One region of the Streptomyces sp. KMM 9044 genome, then DNA from elsewhere that is predicted to be linked to it. Evidence: riboswitches for the same ligand, from Rfam matches in the RefSeq annotation. Region 1 holds a riboswitch; each other region holds the start of a gene.
What was found. A riboswitch is a leader RNA that binds a small molecule or an ion and turns the genes downstream of it on or off. The one in region 1 is predicted to bind cobalamin.
Positions count from the first base shown of each region.

Region 2: it holds a riboswitch for cobalamin, as region 1 does, so the genes downstream of both, HUV60_RS31225 (ABC transporter substrate-binding protein) here and HUV60_RS26630 (cobalamin biosynthesis protein) in region 1, are expected to answer to the same signal.
Region 3: it holds a riboswitch for cobalamin, as region 1 does, so the genes downstream of both, HUV60_RS02455 ((2Fe-2S) ferredoxin domain-containing protein) here and HUV60_RS26630 (cobalamin biosynthesis protein) in region 1, are expected to answer to the same signal.

Region 1 covers NZ_CP113910.1:5,903,389-5,906,623, reverse strand. The annotation lists gene HUV60_RS26640 (inorganic phosphate transporter) at 1-1,212, shown strand, start outside; gene HUV60_RS26635 (hypothetical protein) at 1,247-1,468, shown strand; cobalamin riboswitch at 1,611-1,753, shown strand; gene HUV60_RS26630 (cobalamin biosynthesis protein) at 1,876-2,856, shown strand; gene HUV60_RS26625 (cobyric acid synthase) at 2,853-3,235, shown strand, end outside.
Region 2 covers NZ_CP113910.1:6,961,309-6,964,543, forward strand. The annotation lists gene HUV60_RS31215 (hypothetical protein) at 1-25, shown strand, start outside; gene HUV60_RS31220 (aldo/keto reductase) at 309-1,328, shown strand; cobalamin riboswitch at 1,627-1,835, shown strand; partial or broken gene HUV60_RS31225 (ABC transporter substrate-binding protein) at 1,897-2,826, shown strand; gene HUV60_RS34140 (hypothetical protein) at 2,844-3,110, shown strand; partial or broken gene HUV60_RS31230 (methyltransferase) at 3,203-3,235, shown strand, end outside.
Region 3 covers NZ_CP113910.1:520,468-523,702, forward strand. The annotation lists gene HUV60_RS02450 ((2Fe-2S)-binding protein) at 44-742, opposite strand; gene HUV60_RS02455 ((2Fe-2S) ferredoxin domain-containing protein) at 806-1,213, opposite strand; cobalamin riboswitch at 1,259-1,439, opposite strand; gene HUV60_RS02460 (hypothetical protein) at 1,613-2,032, shown strand; cobalamin riboswitch at 2,023-2,203, shown strand; gene HUV60_RS02465 (ABC transporter substrate-binding protein) at 2,232-3,235, shown strand, end outside.

The sequences.
Region 1 (3,235 bases):
GTGGTAGTAACCGCACTCGCGTTTGATTTCACGAACGGTTTCCACGACACCGCGAACGCGATGGCGACGACCATTTCGACCGGTGCTCTCAAGCCCAAGGTTGCGGTGGCCATGTCCGCCGTGCTCAACCTGGTGGGCGCCTTCCTCTCCGTGGAGGTCGCCAACACGATCTCCAAGGGCCTCGTCGACGAGGCCGGCATCCGTCCCGAGGTCATCTTCGCCGCACTGGTCGGCGCGATCCTCTGGAACCTCCTGACCTGGCTGGTCGGTCTGCCGTCCAGTTCCTCGCACGCCCTGATGGGCGGCCTGATCGGCGCCACCGTCGCCTCGGCGGGCTTCGGCGCCGTGCACGGCGACGTCCTGGTCACCAAGGTACTGATCCCCGCGATCGCCGCGCCGCTGGTCGCCGGCCTGGCCGCGATGTTCGCGACCCGGCTGACCTACCGCATGGGCCGCAAATCGGCCGACAGCAAGGCCTCCGAGAAGGGGTACCGGGCCGGACAGATCGCCTCCGCCGGCCTGGTCTCCCTGGCCCACGGCACCAACGACGCCCAGAAGACGATGGGCATCATCACCCTGGCCCTGGTCACCGGCGGCACCCTCGCCCCGGACTCCGACCCGCCGATGTGGGTCATCCTCTCCGCGGGCATCGCCATCGCGCTCGGCACCTACCTCGGCGGCTGGCGCATCATCCGCACCATGGGCAAGGGCCTGACCGACCTCCAGCCGCAGCAGGGCTTCGCCGCCCAGACCAGCGCCGCGACGGTCATCCTGGCCTCCTCCCACCTCGGTTTCTCCCTGTCCACCACGCACTCGGTCTCGGGTTCGGTGATGGGTGCGGGCCTGGGCCGCAAGGGCGGCGTGGTCCGCTGGTCGACGGCCACCCGGATGTTCGTCGCCTGGGGCCTGACGCTGCCTGCGGCGGCCCTGGTCGCGGCGATCGCGGAGTGGGTCTGCGGCTTCGGCGGCTGGGGCACCGCCCTCGTCGCCGTCTTCCTGGTCGGCTCCAGCGCGGCGATCTGGAAGATCTCCCGGCGCGAGGTCATCGACCACACCAACGTGAACGAGACCGACGAGGAACAGAGCGGCGTCGTGACCGCGGCCATGGCCGCGGTGGCCATCCCGCCGGCGGGCCACGTGAGCGACGAACTCTCGGCCACCGTCCCGGCCCCCGCCGACCCGACGGCCCCTCCGGCCAAGACCACGGTCTGACCCCCACAGCAGGACGCGAAGGAAGAAGAGCACCATGAAGATCGACTGGGCCGCCCTCGGTTCCGTCTTCGGCGTCAGCCTCGTGGTCACCGTGGCGCTGGTGGCCCTGTTCACCTTGGGCATCACCGGCCTGTCCCGCCGTGAACGGGCCGCCGCCCAGGGCGGGTCCGCGGCCCTCGCGGTCACCGGTGCCTACGCCTGCTTCGCGGCGTGCGCGGCGGCGGTGGCGTACGGGATCCACCTGATCATGGCCTGACGGCCGCGCGACGGGCGGTGCGGGGCGCGTTGCCTCCGTACCGCCCGTTCACCGTGCCCGTGCCGCCTTCGGGGTTCACCCTCCCGAACCCCTCTGTGGGCCTCAGCACACTTCAGCCTCGCAGGTCAACGGCAAGTTGACGGTTCTTCCGGACCATGGTGGACTGCCGAAGCCACTACGGGCGGCAGGAGAGGAAGCCGGTGCGATTCCGGCGCGGTCCCGCCACTGTCACCGGGGTGAACCACCCCGGGAGCCAGGAACTCTCGCCGCCGGTCTCGTCGAACCAGGGCGTGGACACCCTGAGTGAGGACATATCGTCATGCCCGGCTGCCTGTCGAGGTCGACCAACGACGCCCCGCCCCCGCCCGGGGCGACCGCCCCCACCGGATCCCTCACCGGCTGAACCCATGGGTGCCGATCGCGCGTTCGCGTACGGCGCCGCTGCCGGCCTCCTCGGCGACCTGCTCCTCGGCGATCCCCGCCGAGGGCATCCGGTCGCCGCTTTCGGGCGGGCCGCGGCTGCCGTGGAACACATGCTGTGGCGGGACGACCGGGGCCGGGGCGCGCTGCACACCGCCATCTGCGTCGGCGGGGCCGTCGCTCTGGGGAGCCTGGCCGCCCGCTGTGTGCGGTCCTCCCCCGCCGCCTCCGTCGCCCTGACCGGCGCGGCCACCTGGGCCGTCGTCGGAGGGACGTCGCTGGCCCGGGAGGCCCGAGCCATCGGGCGCGCCCTGGAGTCCGGGACCGCCGAGGGCATCGCCGCGGCACGGGCGCGGCTGCCGCACCTGTGCGGGCGGGACCCGCAGGCACTGGACGCCGACGGGATCGCCCGCGCGGTCGTGGAGTCCGTCGCCGAGAACACCTCCGACGCCGTGGTGGGCGCCCTGGTGTGGGGGGCCTTCGCCGGTGTGCCGGGGCTGCTCGGGTTCCGGGCCGTCAACACCCTGGACGCCATGGTCGGCCACAAGTCCCCCCGCCACCTGCGCTACGGCTGGGCCTCCGCGCGCCTCGACGACGTCGCCGGGTGGCCCGGGGCGCGGCTGACCGCCGTCCTCGCCTCGGCCGCCGGGCCGGACCCGCGGGGCGCGGTGCGGGCCTGGCGCGCGGATGCCGCCACGCATCCGAGTCCCAACGCCGGGCCCGTGGAGGCGTCCTTCGCGGGCGCGCTCGGCGTGCGGCTCGGAGGGACGCTGTCCTACGCCGGGCGGGTCGAGCACCGGCCCGTCCTCAACGGCGGCGGCCGTGCCGTGGCCGTTGAGGACATCGACCGCGCGGTACGGCTCTCGCGCCGCGTCGGCTGGCTGGCGCTCGGTGCCGGCGCCGTCGCGCGGCCCGCGGTGCGAGCGGCGATGCGGTCGGCGCGCCGCGGGAAGGGACGTACGTCATGAGCGGTGGGGGCCTGCTGGTCGCCGGTACGACGTCGGACGCCGGCAAGAGTGTGGTGACCGCCGGGATCTGCCGGTGGCTGGTGCGGCAGGGCGTCAAGGTCGCGCCGTTCAAGGCGCAGAACATGTCGCTGAACTCGTTCGTGACGCGGGAGGGCGCCGAGATCGGCCGGGCGCAGGCCATGCAGGCCCAGGCCTGCCGGGTGGAGCCGCACGCGCTGATGAACCCGGTGCTGCTCAAGCCCGGCGGGGAACGGAGCAGCCAGGTCGTCCTGCTGGGCCGGGCGGTCGGAGAGCTGAGCGCGCGCGGCTACCACGGCGGGCGGCAACAGCAACTCCTGGGCACGGTGCTGGACTGTCTCGCACAGTTGCGGGGCACGTA
Region 2 (3,235 bases), 1.1 Mb from region 1:
CGCGGTCGCCCTCAAGGACACGTGACGGTTCTCCACCGCCGCCGGACGGCCGATCCGGTGCGGGAGCGCACCACCGGCCCCGGCCGCGACGGCGCACCGGCGCGTCCGTACCCGCCGTGACGAAGACGGCGGCTGCCGTCCTTTCGGCCGCGGTCGCCGTACCACTGTCGCACTTGTAAAGCGGAACGCTGCTCCGTATTATTTCCGGAGCGGCGTTCCGCTTTTTCGTGGTGTCGGAGTGGACGTCCGGCAACCAGGCCACGCCGCGCCCTACCACAACACCCCACTCCCTATGGAGGAACACGGCCATGCAATACCGCACCTTGGGCCGCACCGGCGTGCAGGTCAGCTCCCTCGCGCTCGGCGCGATGAACTTCGGCAGGATCGGACGCACCACTCAGGACGAGGTCACCGCCGTCGTCGACGCCGCCCTGGAGGCAGGGATCAATCTCGTCGACACCGCCGACGCGTACAGCGGCGGCGAGTCGGAGGAGATGGTGGGCAGGGCCGTCGCCGGGCGTCGTGACGACATCGTGCTGGCCACGAAGGCGACGATGCCCATGGGGGACGAGCGAAATCATCAGGGCAGTTCGCGCCGCTGGCTGGTCACCGCCCTTGAGGACAGCCTGCGCCGCCTCGGCGTCGACCACGTCGACCTCTACCAGATCCACCGATGGGACCCGCACACCAGTGACGAGGAGACCCTGTCGGCGCTGACCGATCTGCAGCGCGCCGGAAAGATCCGCTACTTCGGCTCCTCGACCTTCCCGGCGCACCGGATCGTGCAGGCCCAGTGGGCCGCCCGTGACCATCGCCTGAGCCGCTACGTCACCGAACAGCCCAGTTACTCGATCCTGCAGCGCGGGATCGAGACCCACGTGCTGCCCGTGACCGAGGAGTACGGCCTCGGCGTACTGGTGTGGAGCCCGTTGGCCTCCGGCTGGCTCTCGGGTGTGGTCCGCGAGGGCCGGGACGTCACCACCAACCGCTCCACGTTCATGCCGCAGCGCTTCGACACCGCCGTCCCCTCCAACCGGGCCAGGCTCGACGCCGTCGAGCGACTCGCCAGGATCGCCGATGAGGCCGGCCTGACCATGATTCAGCTGGCGCTCGGATTCGTGACCGCGCACCCCGCTGTGACCAGCGCGCTGATCGGCCCTCGCACACTGGACCACCTGCGCTCGCAACTTGCCGCCGTCGGCACCGTGCTCCCCGCCGACGTGCTGGACGCGATCGACGCCGTGGTCACCCCCGGCACCGACCTGGCCGCGCACGAGAAGAACGACACCCCGCCCGCGCTGCTCGACCCCTCGCTGCGCCGCCGTTGACCCTCCGGGGGCCGCGCGCCGAAGGGGAACGCGCACGGCAGGCCGTCGCACGGGTGCTCCCCGCGACGGCCTGCACGGAACGCGCCGTGGCCGGCGCCGACGCAGGTCGCGGTCCGTTCGGGGCCAGAATGCCGGTGTCCACACCGGCGCGGCTCGGCGGGAGGCGTCCGTCCACCCGTGAGGACAGCTGCAGCGTACGCGTCCGAACCCTCTGAGCAGTCCCATGTCCGACCGGTCCGCCACCGACGGCACCGGACAGGGCAACCCCATACGCTCCGTCCAGGCCGCCCGGCCGATCTTGGTACGCTTCCGAGCCAGTCGTGCCACATCCGAGGCCAGGGAATCCGGTGGAAATCCGGAACTGACGCGCAGCGGTGAGGGGGGACGGGCGGAGCATTCATGACGCCACTGGGGCGGCCGGCCGGAAGAACGACGCGCACTGCCCCGGGAAGGCGCTCCGTCCGGGCGAACCCGAGTCCGAAGACCTGCTGGCACCAGGCCGCCATGGGCGGCGGGGTCCTCCGCAGGCCAGGCTCCGCGTGCGAGTCCCGACAGGCAAGGCGTCCCCGTGCCCCGTGCTCTCCCCGCTGCCGTGCCGCAAGCCCTTCTCATCGCTCCCGCCCTGCTGCTCACCGCCTGTGATGGTGACCCCGGAGACGACGGCGCCGGCAAGGGCCCGGACAAGCCCGCCGCGTCCGTCCACCCGCTCGCCCTCGACAACTGCGGACACCAGGTCACAGTGAAGTCCGTACACCAACGGGTCCTCTCCCTCAACCAGGGCACCACCGAGATCCTGCTCGCCCCCGGCCTCGCCGAACGCATGGCCGGCACCGCCACCTGGACCGACCCGGTGATGAAGGACCTCGAGAAGGCCGACGCGTCGGTGCCCCGCCTGGCGGACAACGGTCCGTCCTTCGAGAAGATGCTGGAACCGAACCCGACTTCGTCACCGCCTCCTTCGTCTCCACACTCGGCAGAGGCGGCGTCGCCACCCGTGAGCAGTTCGGGGAACTGGGCGTACCCACGTATGTCTCACCAGCCGACTGCGCCGCCGGAAAGGGCAACGACAGCGGTGGTGACGGCTCCCGCAGTGAGCCGCTCGCCCTCGACACCGTCTACGCCGAAATACGCGACCCTGCGTGCGTGTTCGGCATCGAGGAACACGGTGACAAGCTGGTCGCGGAACTGAAGGAGCGGGTACGCAAGGCCACCGACGGCCTGGACGCTTCCGGCACCTCCCTCATGTACCGGCTCGCCAACTCGCAGTCGCCCTACCTGGCAGGCTGCTGCGGCGCCCCCGGTGCCATCACCCGCGCGACCGGTGCCGAGAACGGCCTTCTCCGACACCCACGACGAGTGGCCGCAGATCAACCGGGAGACCGTCGCCGACCGCGGCCCCGACGTCATCGTCCTCGGCGACCTCACCCGCAGGTCCCGGACCGCGGAAACCGCCGAGGCGAAGATCCGTTTCCTGGAGACCAATACGGCTCCGGCAAGTCGACACTGCTGCGCCTGCTGGCCGGCGTCCTCACGCCATCCGCCGGCGTCGTCCGGCTCGACGGCCGGGCCCTGCCCGAGGCCGGCCGCCGGGCCGTCGCGCGCGCCGAGGACACCCTCGTGGCCTGGAAGCGGGCCGAGAACAACAAGGGCACCTTCCCGCTGTCCGGCGGTGTCGTGGCCTTCAAGAACTTCGTGGGCGCGGCCAACGAGCGCAACACCGTCCGCGACACCCCGGTCACCGGCAACACCTGCACGCTCTTTGAGCCCGCCGGACTGTGCTGAACTCCCCGCCGCACCACCGACCCGTCCCTCACCACCCCGCCCCCAGCTCCCGCCCTCCCTCGCCACGGCACAACAGAAGAAGCGAGGCGACGGATGGCGCCGGCCCCCGGCTGTGGGAGGACGGC
Region 3 (3,235 bases), 5.4 Mb from region 1:
TCTCCTGCGCGGGGCCGGTGGGCCCGCGCGGCGTCCTGGCTGCTCACGGTCCGTCTCGGCCGGCCAGGCAGCAGTCACCGCACTTGGAGCCGTTCGGCGCACGGTAGTAGAGGCAGCAACTGCGGCGTCGGAACGTGAGATCCGGTCCGGTGATCATTCCCGTGCCCGCAAGCCGTCCGGTACTCAGCAGTTCGGCCGTGAGGCCGGTGAGCGGCTCGCGCAGCCCGGGGCGGGCCCCCAGCAGGGCGTGGGACGCCCCGACGAGCGCGGAGGCGGCGTTCCCGTCCAGCAGACGCGGAGCGATCCTGACACGGAGTCCGGCCGCGAGCCCCCGCAGATGGCCCATCACCTGCTCGTTCAGGGTGAGAACGGGTTCGGGCAACCGCTCGGTGTACCAGCCGGCAGGGCGGGGCAGACGGAGGGCCGGTCCGTCGTCGGCACGCTGCAACTCCGTCAGGTCCAGGACGATGCCGTGCAGCAGTGCGCAAGCGAGGGCGGGGGACCACAGGCGTGCCGCGTGTCCGAGGTGGACGATGGACACACCGATCCGCGGTTCGCGGGTGTGGTGCCGGTGCGCCACGGCCTCGGCCAGGTCGGTGAAGCCCCTCGCATAGGAGTGGTCGAGCGGATGCCAGCCCTCGTCCCGGCCACCGACGTGCACGGCGAAGAACCCGCCGAGGGCCGTCACGTCCCGGAGAGCCGCGGCGACGGCCCCGGCAGCCGCCCGGGCATGTTCGGTCATGTCGGGGCGCTTCCCTTCCGGCGGATGTACCGACACAGGGTCGATGAATGGGTGAGCGTGGTCTCAGGAAGCCGTACGCCGCCGCGGTGGAGTGATGGCGTACAGGTCGAGGATCTCCGGCCGGGGCACTGTTCCGGGTCCGCCGGCGCGTGCCCAGGCGGCGATGTCCTCGATGGCGTCCGGGTCGTTGACCAGTCCGAGCCAGACGGGCCGGGCGCCGGCGGCCCGGCCCGCCGCGGAGGGCTGGACGACGATGACGTTGGCCTGTTCGCACACGTCCAGGCACTCGGACACCCGCACAGGTACCTCCGCGCGCAGGCGCGCTGTCTGCGCCGTGTGGTCGACACCGATCACCTTCGGGCTGCCACAGCAGCAGTCCCTGCACACGACGACTCTGCAGGGCGCCGGGGCGGGCCCCGGGGTCGCGACGTCGACGGACGTCGTTCCGGCCGTGCTCGCTTCGGCGGGCATGCGGCATCGTTCCTCTCTCCGGGGAGATCCGCCCCGGGACGCGTCGAGGAGGCGACCGCGTGAGTCTCCTGGCTCTCGGGTCGATGCGCGCTCCGCGCCTTCCCGCCCTGGTGCGGGCAGTGGTCATGTGCGGGTCTCGCTCGCCGATCACAGTGGCGGGACCGCGCCGGATTCACACCGGCTTCCTCGTTCCGCCGTCGCCCTGTCGTCGGCCATCATTCCATCGCGCGGGCCCTCGCACCACGATGGCCCCCGCCCGCGTCCCCGAGGGGACCGGCCGGGCGGACCGGGCGTACGCGGTGCGCGCGGAACAGGGCCGGGCCGGATGCGCGGGATGCGCGGCACCCGTCGGGCCGTCGTGTTCGTGCACGGACGGGAACATCGTTCCGCCTCGCGGGCGTGCGGTGCCGTCACGGGCGGCCCGGCCGGACGGTCCCGTCCTCGGTCGCGCCGGACACCACGGCGACGGGGATCCCGGCGACGACGTACGCGTGCTGCGCACCCCCGCGCGCCTGCCTGGCCCCGGGCTGCGTCCTCATCCTGGACCTCGCGGGCAAGGAACCGCTCGCCCGCGAGGTCGTCCCGTCCAAGGTGGTGCGGCGCGGTGACGGCCCGACGGTGCGGACCGGCACGACAGCAGGGGTGTACGGCCGGTCCCGTACGCCCTTTCGCCCTCGCCCCAAGGAACCGCTCGCCCGCGAGGTCGTCCCGTCCAAGGTGGTGCGGCGCGGTGACGGCCCGACGGTGCGGACCGGCACGACAGCAGGGGTGTACGGCCGGTCCCGTACGCCCTTTCGCCCTCGCCCCGGGGAAACGTAGTATCACCTGGTCATCGCCGCGACGGGAGACAGGAAGCCGGTGCGAATCCGGCACGGTCCCGCCACTGTGACCGGGGAGCGCCCCTCCGACACGCCACTGCGCGCCGCGCGGGAAGGCGGAGGGGAACGTCGATCCGGGAGTCAGGACACTGGCCTGTCGCGGGCCCGTCCCAAGGAGCGCGGACTCCAGGAGGCTTCACGTGTTTCCCTTGCTCACCCCTGCGCGAAAGCGCCAGTGCCGTCGCACGACGGCCGCGGCGGTCGCACTGTCGGCGGTCCTGCTGACCGCCGGCTGCGGCTCGTCCGACGACGGCGCCGGCCACGCGAAGGCCACCTCGACCGTGCCCGGAGGCTTTCCCGTCACCATCGACAACTGCGGTGTGAGGACGACGTACGGCACACCGCCGTCCCGGGTGGTCACCATCCACCAGCACCCCGCGGAACTGATGCTCGCCCTCGGTCTGGAGGACCACATGGTGGGCACCGCCTTCCCCGACTCGGCCGTACTGCCGGAGCTGAGGAAGGACTTCGAGACGGTACCGGAACTCGCCCAGAGGGAACCGTCGTTCGAGAGGATCCTCGACGCCGAACCCGACTTCGTCTACGGCGGCTACGGCAGCGCCTTCGCCGAGAACGAGGGCCGCTCCCGCAAGGCGTTCGCCGATGCCGGCATCGACACGTACCTCAACCGTGAGTACTGCGGCGGGAAGCAGCTGACGATGGAGGACACCTACGCCGAGGTCCGCACCATAGGCCGGATCTTCGACGTGTCCGACCGTGCCGACGAACTGGTCGCCGACCTCCGGGGCAGGGTCGGCGAGGCCGCGTCCGCCGTCGAGGGGGAGCCGGAGGTACCGGTCTTCGTCTACGACAGCGGCGACAAGAGCGCCTTCACCGCGGGCGGCAAGGGCCTGGGCACCGAGCTGATCCGGCTGGCCGGCGGGAAGAACGTGTTCGCCGACCTCGACGAGGTCTTCGGTGACGTCTCCTGGGAACAGGTTGTCGAGCGCAGGCCCGAGGTGATCGCCATCTACGACTACGCCGGCGCAGGCGGCGTCGAGCAGAAGAAGAAGTTCCTGCTCTCCCAACCCGCCCTCGCCGACGTACCCGCCGTCAGGAACAAGCGGTTCGTCGTCCTCCCACTGACCGCGACCCTGATCGGTATCCGGTCGGCGTACGCGGTCGGGGACCTGGCCCGCGGGCT